Regions from separate parts of the Oerskovia sp. NPDC060287 genome, predicted to be linked through region 2. Evidence: riboswitches for the same ligand, from Rfam matches in the RefSeq annotation. Region 2 holds a riboswitch; the other holds the start of a gene.

Region 1 (7,415 bases), on a different contig from region 2:
GTACGCCACCGTGCCCACAGGATGGAACGCCTGTCTCGCAGGGTGGTCAGGGGATAGGTTGCCGTGCATGGAGAGCTTCCCGTCCGGCCGTGAGATCGAGGATTCCTGTCGAGGTAGAGGGCTCGGGGCCTCTACCTCGACGCAAGCCCTCTCTCTCGGGGCAGACGGTCGTGAGCAGAGCCCGCCCGAGGAGGTCCTGACCGGGGGCAACTCCACGACCGTCGTGCGGAGCGGCGACACGGTCCGCCGGAGCGCCGGGCCGTGGACGCCCACGGTCCAGGCTCTCCTGGCGTACCTGCGGGCGACCGGCGTCACCGAGGTGCCCGAGCCGCTGGGCGTCGACGACCAGGGGCGCGAGGTCCTGTCCTACCTCCCGGGCGACGTCGCGAACTATCCGCTGCCCGACTGGCTCTGGGACGAGTCGGTGCTCCGCGACGCGGGCGCGCTCCTGCGACGCGTGCACGACGCGAGCATCGGGTTCCTCGCGGCCACGGCCGTGCCCGGCGGTGCGGTCTCGGGCGGCACGGCCGCCGGGGGCTCCGTCGTCGACGGCGCTGCAGCCGTCCCCGTACCCGCCGCCGCCCCGACCTGGCAGCTCCCGGCGCACGAGCCGGTCGAGGTCGTGTGCCACAACGACGTCGCCCCGTACAACCTGGTCTTCCGCGCCGGGACGCTGGTGGGCCTCATCGACTTCGACACCGCGAGCCCCGGCCCGCGGGTCCGGGACCTGGCCTACCTGGGATACCGGCTCGCGCCCTTCGTGGCGGACGCCGCGGGCGAGGACGGGAGCGACGTCGTCGGGCGCCTGGATCCTCTCGCGCGCCTCGACGCGCTGGTCGCGGCCTACGGGCTGCCCTTCTCGCGTCGTGAGGTCCTGAGCGTGATGGTCGAGCGTCTCGAGGAGATCGCGGACTTCACCGACGGCCGCGCAGAGGAGACGGGCCGGTCCGACTTCCTCGACCATGCGGCCATGTACCGCGCCGACGCGCGCCGCGTCGCGGCCCTGGCAGAGGACGCTCCGCCCGCCTGACAGACCCCCGCTGCCCACCATCCGAGACGCCGTGCCCACCGGTTGACACGCTCCGTGAGCCTCGCCCATCCTGGACACCAGGTCATGAGTGCCAGCGCAAAACCCCGGTTTGCTGGCCGGCAACCCTCCTCCGCGGCGGGGTGCCCCGGGTGACGACCGGGCCCCTCTCTACAAGGAGGGGGGCAAGCGCGGAGGGGCCGCAGGGCGAACTCCGACGACCACCGGAGGACGTGCCATGAGCGCACACGCAGTCATCGAAGCCCCTACCTCGTGTGCCGTGCTGCCCGTCGTGGGCAGCGACACCCTGGTCCCGCTCGTCGACGGGCGCAGCGTCCCGTACGCGAACCTCGACGTCGCGGCGTCGGCCCCTGCGCTGCAGGTCGTGGCCGACCGCGTCAACGAGGTCCTGCCGCTCTACGCGAGCGTGCACCGCGGCGCGGGCTACCTGTCCCAGGTGTCGACCGCCCTCTACGAGGCCGCGCGCCAGACCATCGGCGCGTTCGTCGGCGCCCGCGAGGACGACGTCACGATCGTCACGCGCAACACCACCGACTCGCTCAACCTGCTCGCGGGATGCGTCCCGGCGCAGGCCGACGGGACGCCCGGCCGGGTGCTCGTCCTGGACGTCGAGCACCACGCGAACCTCCTGCCCTGGCAGCGCACGGGCGGCGCCACGGTCCTGGTCGGCGGCGCGACGGTCGCCGAGACCCTGTCCGGGCTGCGCGCCGAGCTGTCCCGCTTCCCGTACGCGCTCGTCGCGATCACGGGGGCCTCGAACGTCACGGGCGAATCGCTCCCTCTCGCCGAGGTCGTCGCCGCGGCGCACGACGCCGGGGCGCGCGTCCTGCTCGACGGCGCCCAGCTCGTGCCGCACCGCGGTGTCTCGCTCGCGGCGAGCGACGTGGACTACGTCGCGTTCTCGGGCCACAAGACCTACGCGCCGTTCGGTGCGGGCGCGCTCGTGGGACGTCGTGACTGGCTCGACGTCGGCACGCCCTACCTCGCCGGGGGAGGCGCGGTGCGCAACGTGACGCTCGACGGCACCACGTGGCAGAGCGCCCCCGCGCGCCACGAGGCCGGGTCGCCCAACGTGATCGGCGCGGTCGCGCTCGCCTCGGCGTGCGACGCGCTCGCGGCGCTCGAGCCCGGCCTGCTGGTCGCGCACGAGACCGCGCTCCGCGCCCGCCTGGTCGAGGGTCTCGAGGAGATCGACGGCGTGCGCGTCGTCCGCGCCTGGACCGACGCCGTGGACCCCGTGGGCGTCGTGACGTTCTCGGTCGACGGCCACGACGCGGGCCTCGTCGCGTCCTACCTGTCGGCCGAGCACGGGATCGGCGTGCGCGACGGCCGGTTCTGCGCGCACCCGCTCCTGGCCCGCCTGGGCTTCCCGGCGGGGGCCGTCCGCGCCTCGATCGGCGTGGGCACCACGGGCGAGGAGATCGAGCGCCTGCTCTCCGCGCTGCGCGCCTACGTCGGCGAGGGGGCCACGGCCCGGTACGAGGTCGTGGACGGCTGCTGGGTCGTGAGCGACGACCCGCGTCCGCTGCTCCAGGTCGCAGGGCTCTCGGGCCTCTTCGCGACCGCCGCCGTCGGCAACATCACGGCCGCCGTGGGGTGCGGTCCCGCCCCCGCCTGAGAGGGCCTCTGACCTGCGGAGACGCTCCTCCGAGCGCAACGTTCACCCGTGCGTCACCTCGTCGTCCACAGCAGACCGCTCCGTGGTCTTGGCGGCGACGCCTGCGTGTGTTCTGATATGCGCTGTGCAGCACGATGTCGTCCTGGAAGGCCACGGGTTCCGCCTCGAACCCCTGGCTGTCGCGCACGCCGGTGCGCTGGCTCAGATCGTCGATCCGACGATGTGGGCGGGTATGAGTACGACCCTCCCTGCGGGGGAGGTCGGGATGGTGAACTTCATCGAGGACACTCGGGCTACCCGGGCGCTGACGGCCTTCGCCGTCGTCGACGCGGGCTCGGGCCTCGTGGTGGGGAGCACCGCTTTCCGTGACCTGTCGCTCGACGACAGGCGCGTGGAGATCGGGCGGACCTTCTACGCCCGTTCCACGTGGGGGAGCCTCGTCAACCCGGTCTCGAAATGGTTGCTGCTCCGACATGCGTTCGAGTCGTGGGACGTGCATCGTGTGGGCTTCCGGGTGGACGCGCGCAACGCTCGCTCGCTCGCCGCGATGCGTCGCCTCGGCGCGTACGAGGAGGGCGTCATGCGAGGTCATCGCACGGCGCCCGACGGCACGCGCGCCGACTCGGTGTGCTTCTCGATCCTCGCGCACGAGTGGGCGGGCGTCGAGCTCGGCCTGCTCGCGCGGATCACGAGCCCGCGCATCGTCCCGGTGCTCGGTCCGGTCGAGATGTCCGCCGCCGGCGAGCCCGTGACCACGCCGCTCCTGTCGGTCGTCCCGCCGGTCGCCGGTCACACCGCCGACGTGCCCGGCCAGCCCGTCGGACCGGTCACTGCCCTGCCGCCCGCCGTCGCCCTCTGAACCTCCCCCGTCCACAGCGACGCCCCGGGACCCGTACGGGTCCCGGGGCGTTCTTCGTCTGGTGGGTCAGTCCTTCTTGAAGGCGTCCTTGACGTCGTCACCGGCCTGCTTGACGTTGGCCTTCGCCTGGTCGGCGTGGCCCTCGGCCTCGAGCTTCTCGTTGCCCGTGAGCTTGCCGGCGCCCTCCTTGACCTTGCCCTCGACCTCTTCGGCCGCGTGCTTGATCTTGTCTCCCAGTCCCATGGAGGTCCTCCCGTGGTGATCGTCGGATGGTGGTTGGTTCGCATCGACCGTAGGCAGGTCGGGAGAGGACTCGCATCTCGGGGGACGGGCGGTTCACAGGATCCTCACGTCCGGTCCGGCAGGATGACCGCATGGAGAACGCCACGGTCCTGGAAGGGTTCGGGCTGCGCCTCGAGCCGCTCGGCGAGCAGCACGCGCAGGCGCTGGGGGCGTTCGTCGACGACGCCCTGTGGGCGGGCATGTCCTCGCCGACGCCTCGCGGGACGCCGGCCATGTCCGTCTACGTGCGGGACGCGGTGGCGGCGCCGGGGCGCCTGGCGTGGGCCGTCGTCGGGCCGGCTGCTCCCGGCGAGGGGCCCGACGGCGCCACGTCCGTCCGCGGCAGCACCTCGCTCTACGAATGGTCGCCCTCGCAGCGGAGGGTCGAGCTCGGCTCGACGTTCTACGACCGTCCCTGGTGGGGCGGCGTGACCAACCCGGCGTGCAAGTACCTGCTGCTGCGGCACGCGTTCGAGGTGCTCGACGTCGAGCGCGTCGCGCTGCGGGCCGACGCGCGCAACGCCCGCTCGATCGCGGCGATCCAGCGCCTCGGGGCCGTGCCCGAGGGGGTGCTGCGCAGCCACCGCGTCGCTCCCGACGGGTCGCGCGGCGACACGGCCTACTTCTCGATCCTGGCGGACGAGTGGCCGGACGTGCGGGACGCCCTGCTCGACCGGCTCGCCCGCCTGGAGGGCCTCGACCGGGTCGTCTGACGGGCGGCGAGCCGCGCTGCGGGCGACCAGGCCGAGCGTCCCTGTGGCCCCGGGCCCCGATCCTCCCTAGGTTGGAAGGATGCCTCCGCGAGCCTGCGGCGGGCGCACCGACCGCTGGAGGGCTGTTGACGACCGAGGACGCACGACCGGCAGACCCCGCGGTCGACCCGGACGACAGAGCATTCTTCGGGCACCCGCGAGGTCTGTCGACCCTGTTCGGCCTCGAGGTCTGGGAGCGGTTCTCGTTCCTCGGGATGCAGGCCATCCTCGTCCTGTTCTTCACGGCGACCGTCGCGGACGACGGGCTGGGGATGGAGGCCGGTCCTGCGGCCTCGATCGCGGCGGGCTACGGGACCATGGTCTACCTCGTCTCGGTCGGCGGCGGGTGGATCGCGGACCGGGTCCTGGGCTCGTACCGGGCCGTCCTGTGGGGCGGGATCCTCATCGCGTGCGGGCACTACACCATGGCGATCCCCGCCGAGCTCTCGACATGGCTCGGTCTGGTCCTCATCAGCCTGGGCACGGGGCTGCTCAAGCCCAACGTCTCGACCCTCGTGGGCAAGCTCTACTCGACCACGGACGAGCGCCGGGACGCGGGGTTCGCGCTCTACTACATGGGCATCAACGTCGGGGCGTTCTTCGGTCCCCTGGTCACGGGGTGGCTCGGCGCCGACGTCGGCTGGCACTGGGGGTTCTCGGCTGCCGCGATCGGTATGACGGCGGGCATCGTCCAGTACGTCGCCGGGCGCAGGCACGTCCCCGGGCACGGGCGCGGCCCCGAGGCGCCCCTGCCGCCGGCCGTGATGCGCCGGACCCTGTGGATCCTGGGAGGCGTCGCGGCCGGCGTGGTGATCCTCGCCGTCGGGCTCGCGCTCGCGGGGCGGCTCAGCATCGCGGGCGTGGTCGACGCGCTGACCGTGGTCGCGATGGCCGCGCCGATCGTCTACTTCACCGTCATGTTCCGCAGCCCCCGCGTGACGGGCGCCGAACGCGGCCGGCTCCGGCCCTTCCTCGTGCTGTGGTTCGCGTCGGTCGCGTTCAACTTCGTGCTGTTCCAGGCGTACAGCGTCCTGATCCTGCTGGCCGACCAGCACGTCGAGCGCACGATCTTCGGCTGGGAGGCGCCGGCGGCCTGGTTCAGCTCGTTCCTCGGCGGCGTCGAGGTGCTCGTCGCGCCCGTGGTCGCCGCCCTGTGGACCTGGCTCGGCCCCCGGCAGCCGCACGCGTCCAAGAAGATCGCGATCGGTGCGCTCCTCGGGGGGCTGTCCTACCTGATCCTCGTGCCCGCCGTGACCGGGCAGAGCGGAGACTGGAAGATCGCCGTCTGGTGGCTCCTGGCCTCGCTCCTGCTGCTGGGGCTCGGTGACGTGCTGCTCCAGACGACGGGCCTGTCCGCGACCACCAAGCTCGCCCCCGCCGCCTTCTCGAGCCAGTCCATGGCCGTGTGGTTCCTGTCGATCGCGCTCGCGAACGGCATCCAGGCGCAGACCGTCCGGTTCTACGGCGAGATCCCCGACGGCCTCTACTTCACGCTCAACGGGGCCGTCGCGGTGCTCGTCGGGGTCGTCGTCCTGATCCTGTCGCCCTGGATGAAGCGGACCATGCACCCCGTCCACTGACCGGCGGGCGCGACCCGCACGACCCACGTGGCCCCGCGCCACCGCCGCTGAACGAGCACCACCCGCCCGACAGCACCACCCGCACCACCCAGCACCGGAGGAACGACCATGCGGTACGTGACCGAGCTCCCGTTCGAGACCACGGTCGAGGACCACTGGATACCCCTCGCCGACGGCACGCGCCTCGCGGCGAGGGTCTGGCGACCCGTCGACCTCACGCCGGTCCCCGCGATCCTGGAGTACCTGCCCTACCGGCTGTCCGACTGGACCGCCCCGCGCGACGCGCAGCGCCACCCGTACTACGCGGGCCACGGGTACGCGTCGGTGCGCGTCGACATCCGCGGCAGCGGGAACTCGGACGGGCACCAGGACGACGAGTACTCCCCGACCGAGCTCGCCGACGGCGTCGCGGTCGTCGAGTGGCTCGCCGCGCAGGAGTGGTGCAGCGGCAAGGTCGGGATGTTCGGCATCTCGTGGGGAGGGTTCAACGCCCTGCAGGTCGCGGCCCTCGCCCCCGAGGCGCTCGCAGCGATCGTCACGGTCTGCTCGACCGACGACCGCTACGACAACGACGTGCACTACACGGGCGGGTCGGTCCTCGCGGTCGACATGCACGCGTGGGCGGCGACCATGCTCGCGTTCTGCTCCCGGCCCCCGGACCCGGCCGTCGTGGGCGACCGGTGGAAGGAGCAGTGGCTCGACCGCCTCGAGCACACCGAGCCGTTCGTCCACACCTGGCTCGACCACCAGACGCGCGACGACTACTGGCGCCACGGCAGCGTCATCGAGGACTACTCGGCGATCAAGGCCGCGGTCCTGGCGGTCGGCGGGTGGAACGACCCCTACCGTGACACGGTCCTGCGGCTCGTCGCCGCGGGCGAGGACTCGGCGGACCAGGGATCGAGCGGCGGACCCTCGAACGCAGGCCGAACCCTGGGCGGCCCGGTCCGGGGCCTCGTCGGGCCGTGGTCGCACCAGTACCCCGACCGCGGCCTGCCTCCCGGACCGTCGATCGGGTTCCTCCAGGAGACGCTGCGCTGGTGGGACCAGTTCCTCAAGGGCCAGGACACGGGCGCCCTCGACGAGCCGGCGCTGCGCGCCTGGATCACGGAGTCCGTGCCGCCCGCGACGGTCTACGACGAGCTGCCCGGGCGCTGGGTCGGCGAGGAGCGCTGGCCCTCCCCGCACGTCCGGCCCACGGTCTTCCCGCTCGCGGGAGCGCCTGGCGGCACCGACGACGTCGACGACGCAGCGGTCGCCACCGTGCTGCGCACGA
Region 2 (4,410 bases):
CGACCAGCTCAGCCGGGGCCGGTTCGAGATGGTGATCGGCAAGGGCAACGAGGCGCTCCAGTACCCGTTGCTGGGCCTCGACCTCGCCAAGCAGTACGAGTACCTCGAGGAGAACTACGAGCTGCTCCGCCTGCTCCTGAGCGGTGAGGAGGTCGACTGGGAGGGCCGTCACCGCCCCGACCTGCAGGGAGCCACGACGCTGCCGCGCCCGTACGACGGCGCGTTCCGGATCTGGCACGGCTCGGCGACGTCGCAGTTCGCGGTCGAGCTCGCCGCGCGGTGGGGCGACCCGATCGTGAGCGCCAACGCGTTCCAGCCGCGCGAGAGCTACAAGGTGCTGATCGACCACTACCGCGAGCAGTACGCGGCGGCGGGGCACGACCCGGCGTACGGGTTCGTCGGGTCCGGCTCGGGCGGGCTGTTCCTCGCGGACACCACCGAGCAGGCGATCGAGGAGTTCCGCCCCATCTACGAGGGCGCGGTCGCGCGCGCGGACCTGCGGAAGTACGACCCCGCCGCGGTCGGCAAGGTCACGAGCTTCAGGACCATCGAGGAGGCCGTCGAGCGCGGCCCGGCCCTCGTGGGCTCGCCCGAACGGGTCGCCGAGAAGATCCTCGACTACCACCAGAGCTACGGGCACGACCTGCAGTCGGTCTCGATCAACCACCTCCTGGAGCCGGCCCGGCAGGACGACGTGCTGCGCCGGTTCGCGGAGGAGGTCGTGCCGCTCGTCCGGGCCGAGGTCAAGACCGACCTGTGGGGTCCGGCCGACGCGCGCCGGGCCAAGGGGTTCACGGCGTCGTAGGTCGCGGCCGACCACGTCAGGGGGCCCCGCCGGGGCGGGAGAGACGCTCGCCGACGGGCGTCCGCGCGGTCGCCTCTCCCACCTCGCGTCAGGGCTGTCCGACCGGCCCGACGACGGGCCTCGAACCCTGGCGGAGCGTGCCCGCAGGTCCTAGGCTGGAAGAGTCCTGCGGGCACGTACGGGCACCGGAAGAAGGCTCCGACGATGTGGCTTCTCGTGATCTCCGGCGTGGTGGGCGCGGCAGTGGTCGCCGTCATCGCGTGGTCCACGGTGCGCCACGACCGGCCCCCGGCAGACGCTCTCCCACCCCTCCGACCGCACCGGCTCACGTGGCGCGAGCGGCGCCGTCGGGCACCTGACCCCCTCGTGGCGCTGGGGCTCCAGATCCGCCTGGGCCAGCTCGCGCACGAGCTGCGCGACGTCCAGGACGACCCGGGCGTCTACGCCCGGGCCCACCACTACCTCGCCGCGCAGGGCGCGTACGACGCGCTGCTGCGCGAGGCGTGCCGGCTCAGCGGTCTGGAGGTCGACGCCGACCCGCTCGCCGCGGGCCTGCGCAGCGGCGAGGACGAGCGGCTGCGCGAGGAGCTCGAGCTCAGCGCGCGCGGCTGGACCTGGTAGCCGGCCCCCGGCGCGGGTGAGGGGCCCGACGGCGGTACGCGCCGTCGTCGGGCCGCTCACCCAGGTCGCGGCCTCAGAGGGCCGAGTGGTCCCCGATCCGGTGGTAGGACCGGTCGTGGTAGACCAGCGGCGTCGCGTCGCTGCGCGTCCCCGACGCGAGCGCGCGCAGCGAGACCAGGTAGCTGTCGCCCACGGGCGTGCGCTGGATGATGCGCCCGCGCACCCAGGACAGCGCGCCGTCGATCACGGGCTCGCCCGAGTCGAGGGGGGACCATCCGCCGGCTGCGAACCGGTCGATCCCGCTCGTCGCGAAGCGTGCCGACACGTCGTCCTGGTCGGCGCTGAGGAAGTTGACCGTGACCGTGCGGGCGGCCGAGATCGCGGGCCACGACGACGAGGTCGACGCGAGCGAGAACGCGAGCAGCGGCGGCGCGGCCGAGACCGAGATGACCGAGGTCGCCGTGAAGCCCACGGGGCGCCCCTCGTGGTGCAGCGCGACGACCGCGACGCCCGCGGGGTGCTGCCGGAAGACGGCCTTGTAGGCGTCGGGGCTGAGCTGGGGCTCGTCCTGCTCGTGGAGCAGGGCCTCGAGCCCGGCGAGGCCCGCGACGTCGGAGCGGGTGGTGGGTTCGGCGGTCATCGGGTCACCTCGGCGAGCTCGGGGGCGGTCTGGTGGGTGGTGGCGTCCTGCCCGACGGCGGCGCTCGCCGCCCGGAGCAGCGGGCCCCCCGCGCGGTCGAGCCAGGCGTCGACGGCGCTCGCGAGCTCGGCCTCGCCGAGCTGGGAGTCCAGGAGCGTGAGCGTCCGCGCGGGGACGGTCGCGCCCAGCTCGACGAGGAGCGGGCGCAGGTGCACCTCGCCCGCGAGGGCGTGCGCCGGGTTGCCCGACACGACGACCGGGACCGCGACGACCCCGGCCAGGCCGTCCGGGCCGTAGAGGTCGAGGAACGCCTTGAGCAGGCCGGTGTACGAGCCCTTGTAGACGGGGGTCGCGACGACCAGGACGGTCGCGCCCGCGACGACCTCGCGCGCGGCGTCGGCCCGGGGGTGCACGGGGGCCAGGACCTCGGCCGCGATCTCGGCGAGGTCGATCGTGGCGGGGGGCGGGGTGGCCGCGAGGCCCAGGTGGTCGGTGACCCGGGTCGCGACGGCCTGCGCCGCGGACAGGGTCCGTGACCCGGGGCGGGGGTTGCCGACCAGGGTGACCACGGCGGGTCGGGGCGGGTGGGATGCGCCGTCGGCGGGGCCAGGCCGGGTGTCGAGGCCGCTGTCGGTGCCGGCCGAGTCGCTGGGCGGTGTCTGGTGCTGCGTCATGGTGTCCTCGCTGTCGTCGTGCTGCACGCTTGCCGCGCCGGTGCCGGCGCGGCCAGGTCATCTCCCGGAGCACCCCGTCGTGGGAGGGGTTGCTGACCAGCGAGCCGGGGCTTGGCGCTGGTGCTCGTGACCGTTGGGTAGGGGTATAGCCCGACCGACGCCAATCTGTACCGATCCGGTCGAGATTTCTCACGGCGTGGACGGTTGTTTCGTGGCGGGCTCGCGCGCTGCGTGCCGGGCGGCCCCGGGTCGCCTGCGTGGCACGGCCGCGCCGGGGCTCCCGGCGGCGGCCCCGGGCAACCGTGATGTCCCAGGTCGTGAGCCTGCCGTCTCCCAGAGTGGGACGGGAGTACGGCGCTGTTTACACGTACGTAACCTGGTGCAGTTAAGAACCAGCCCTGCCGAGGAGCACTTCATGGATAGTCGTCTGCACTCCGTCTACGACGAGGTCCTCGCCCGCAACCCTGGTGAGGCCGAGTTCCACCAGGCGGTGCGTGAGGTCTTCGACTCGCTCGGGCCGGTGCTCCAGAAGAACCCCCAGTACGTCGACGCCGCCGTGCTCGAACGCATCTGCGAGCCCGAGCGACAGATCATCTTCCGCGTGCCGTGGGTCGACGACAAGAACCGCGTGCAGATCAACCGTGGTTTCCGCGTCGAGTTCAACTCGGCGCTCGGCCCGTACAAGGGCGGCCTGCGGTTCCACCCGTCGGTCTACCTGGGGATCGTCAAGTTCCTCGGGTTCGAGCAGATCTTCAAGAACTCGCTCACCGGCATGCCCATCGGCGGCGGCAAGGGCGGCTCGGACTTCGACCCGCGCGGCAAGTCCGACGGCGAGGTCATGCGCTTCTGCCAGTCGTTCATGACCGAGCTCTACCGCCACATCGGCGAGTACACGGACGTCCCGGCCGGCGACATCGGCGTGGGTGGGCGCGAGATCGGCTACCTGTTCGGCCAGTACAAGCGCATCACGAACCGCTACGAGTCCGGTGTCCTCACGGGCAAGGGCATCAGCTGGGGCGGGTCGCTCGTGCGGACCGAGGCCACGGGCTACGGCACGGTCTTCTTCGCCGACCACATGCTGCGCACCAAGGGCCAGAGCTTCGAGGGCCAGCGCGTCGTCGTCTCGGGCTCGGGGAACGTCGCGACCTACGCGATCCAGAAGGCCCAGCAGCTCGGGGCGAACGTCGTGTCGTTCTCCGACTCGTCGGGCTACGTGGTCGACGAGGCCGGCGTGGACGTCGAGCTGCTCCGCCAGATCAAGGAGGTCGAGCGCGGACGCGTGGCCGACTACGTCGAGCGCCGCCCCGGTGCGCGCCTCGTCACGGGCGGCAGCATCTGGGACGTCCCCGCGACCGTCGCCCTGCCCTGCGCCACGCAGAACGAGCTGACCGAGCAGGACGCCAAGCAGCTCGTCGCCAACGGTGTCCTCGCGGTCGCGGAGGGCGCCAACATGCCCACCACGCCGGGTGCCGTCGCGCTGCTCCAGGAGGCCGGCGTGCTCTTCGCGCCCGGCAAGGCCGCGAACGCCGGCGGCGTCGCGACCTCGGCCCTCGAGATGCAGCAGAACGCCTCGCGCGACGCGTGGACGTTCGAGTACACCGAGGAGCGCCTCGCGCACATCATGGAGGGCATCCACTCGCGCTGCGAGGAGACGGCCGACGAGTACGGCG

The links. A riboswitch is a leader RNA that binds a small molecule or an ion and turns the genes downstream of it on or off. The one in region 2 is predicted to bind S-adenosylmethionine.
Region 1: another riboswitch for S-adenosylmethionine. It lies ahead of ACFWFR_RS10660 (aminotransferase class V-fold PLP-dependent enzyme); the one in region 2 lies ahead of ACFWFR_RS17390 (NADPH-dependent FMN reductase).

Annotation. Positions count from the first base shown of each region.
Region 1 is NZ_JBHXBO010000100.1:6,436-13,850, forward strand. Features, by position in the region: gene ACFWFR_RS10655 (phosphotransferase enzyme family protein) at 224-1,030, shown strand; SAM riboswitch class IV at 1,111-1,225, shown strand; gene ACFWFR_RS10660 (aminotransferase class V-fold PLP-dependent enzyme) at 1,266-2,666, shown strand; gene ACFWFR_RS10665 (GNAT family N-acetyltransferase) at 2,791-3,525, shown strand; gene ACFWFR_RS10670 (CsbD family protein) at 3,592-3,768, opposite strand; gene ACFWFR_RS10675 (GNAT family N-acetyltransferase) at 3,900-4,520, shown strand; gene ACFWFR_RS10680 (peptide MFS transporter) at 4,646-6,139, shown strand; gene ACFWFR_RS10685 (CocE/NonD family hydrolase) at 6,248-7,415, shown strand, end outside.
Region 2 is NZ_JBHXBO010000279.1:156-4,565, reverse strand. Features, by position in the region: gene ACFWFR_RS17405 (LLM class flavin-dependent oxidoreductase) at 1-805, shown strand, start outside; gene ACFWFR_RS17400 (hypothetical protein) at 1,010-1,426, shown strand; gene ACFWFR_RS17395 (flavin reductase family protein) at 1,500-2,066, opposite strand; gene ACFWFR_RS17390 (NADPH-dependent FMN reductase) at 2,063-2,740, opposite strand; SAM riboswitch class IV at 2,761-2,872, opposite strand; gene gdhA (NADP-specific glutamate dehydrogenase) at 3,156-4,410, shown strand, end outside.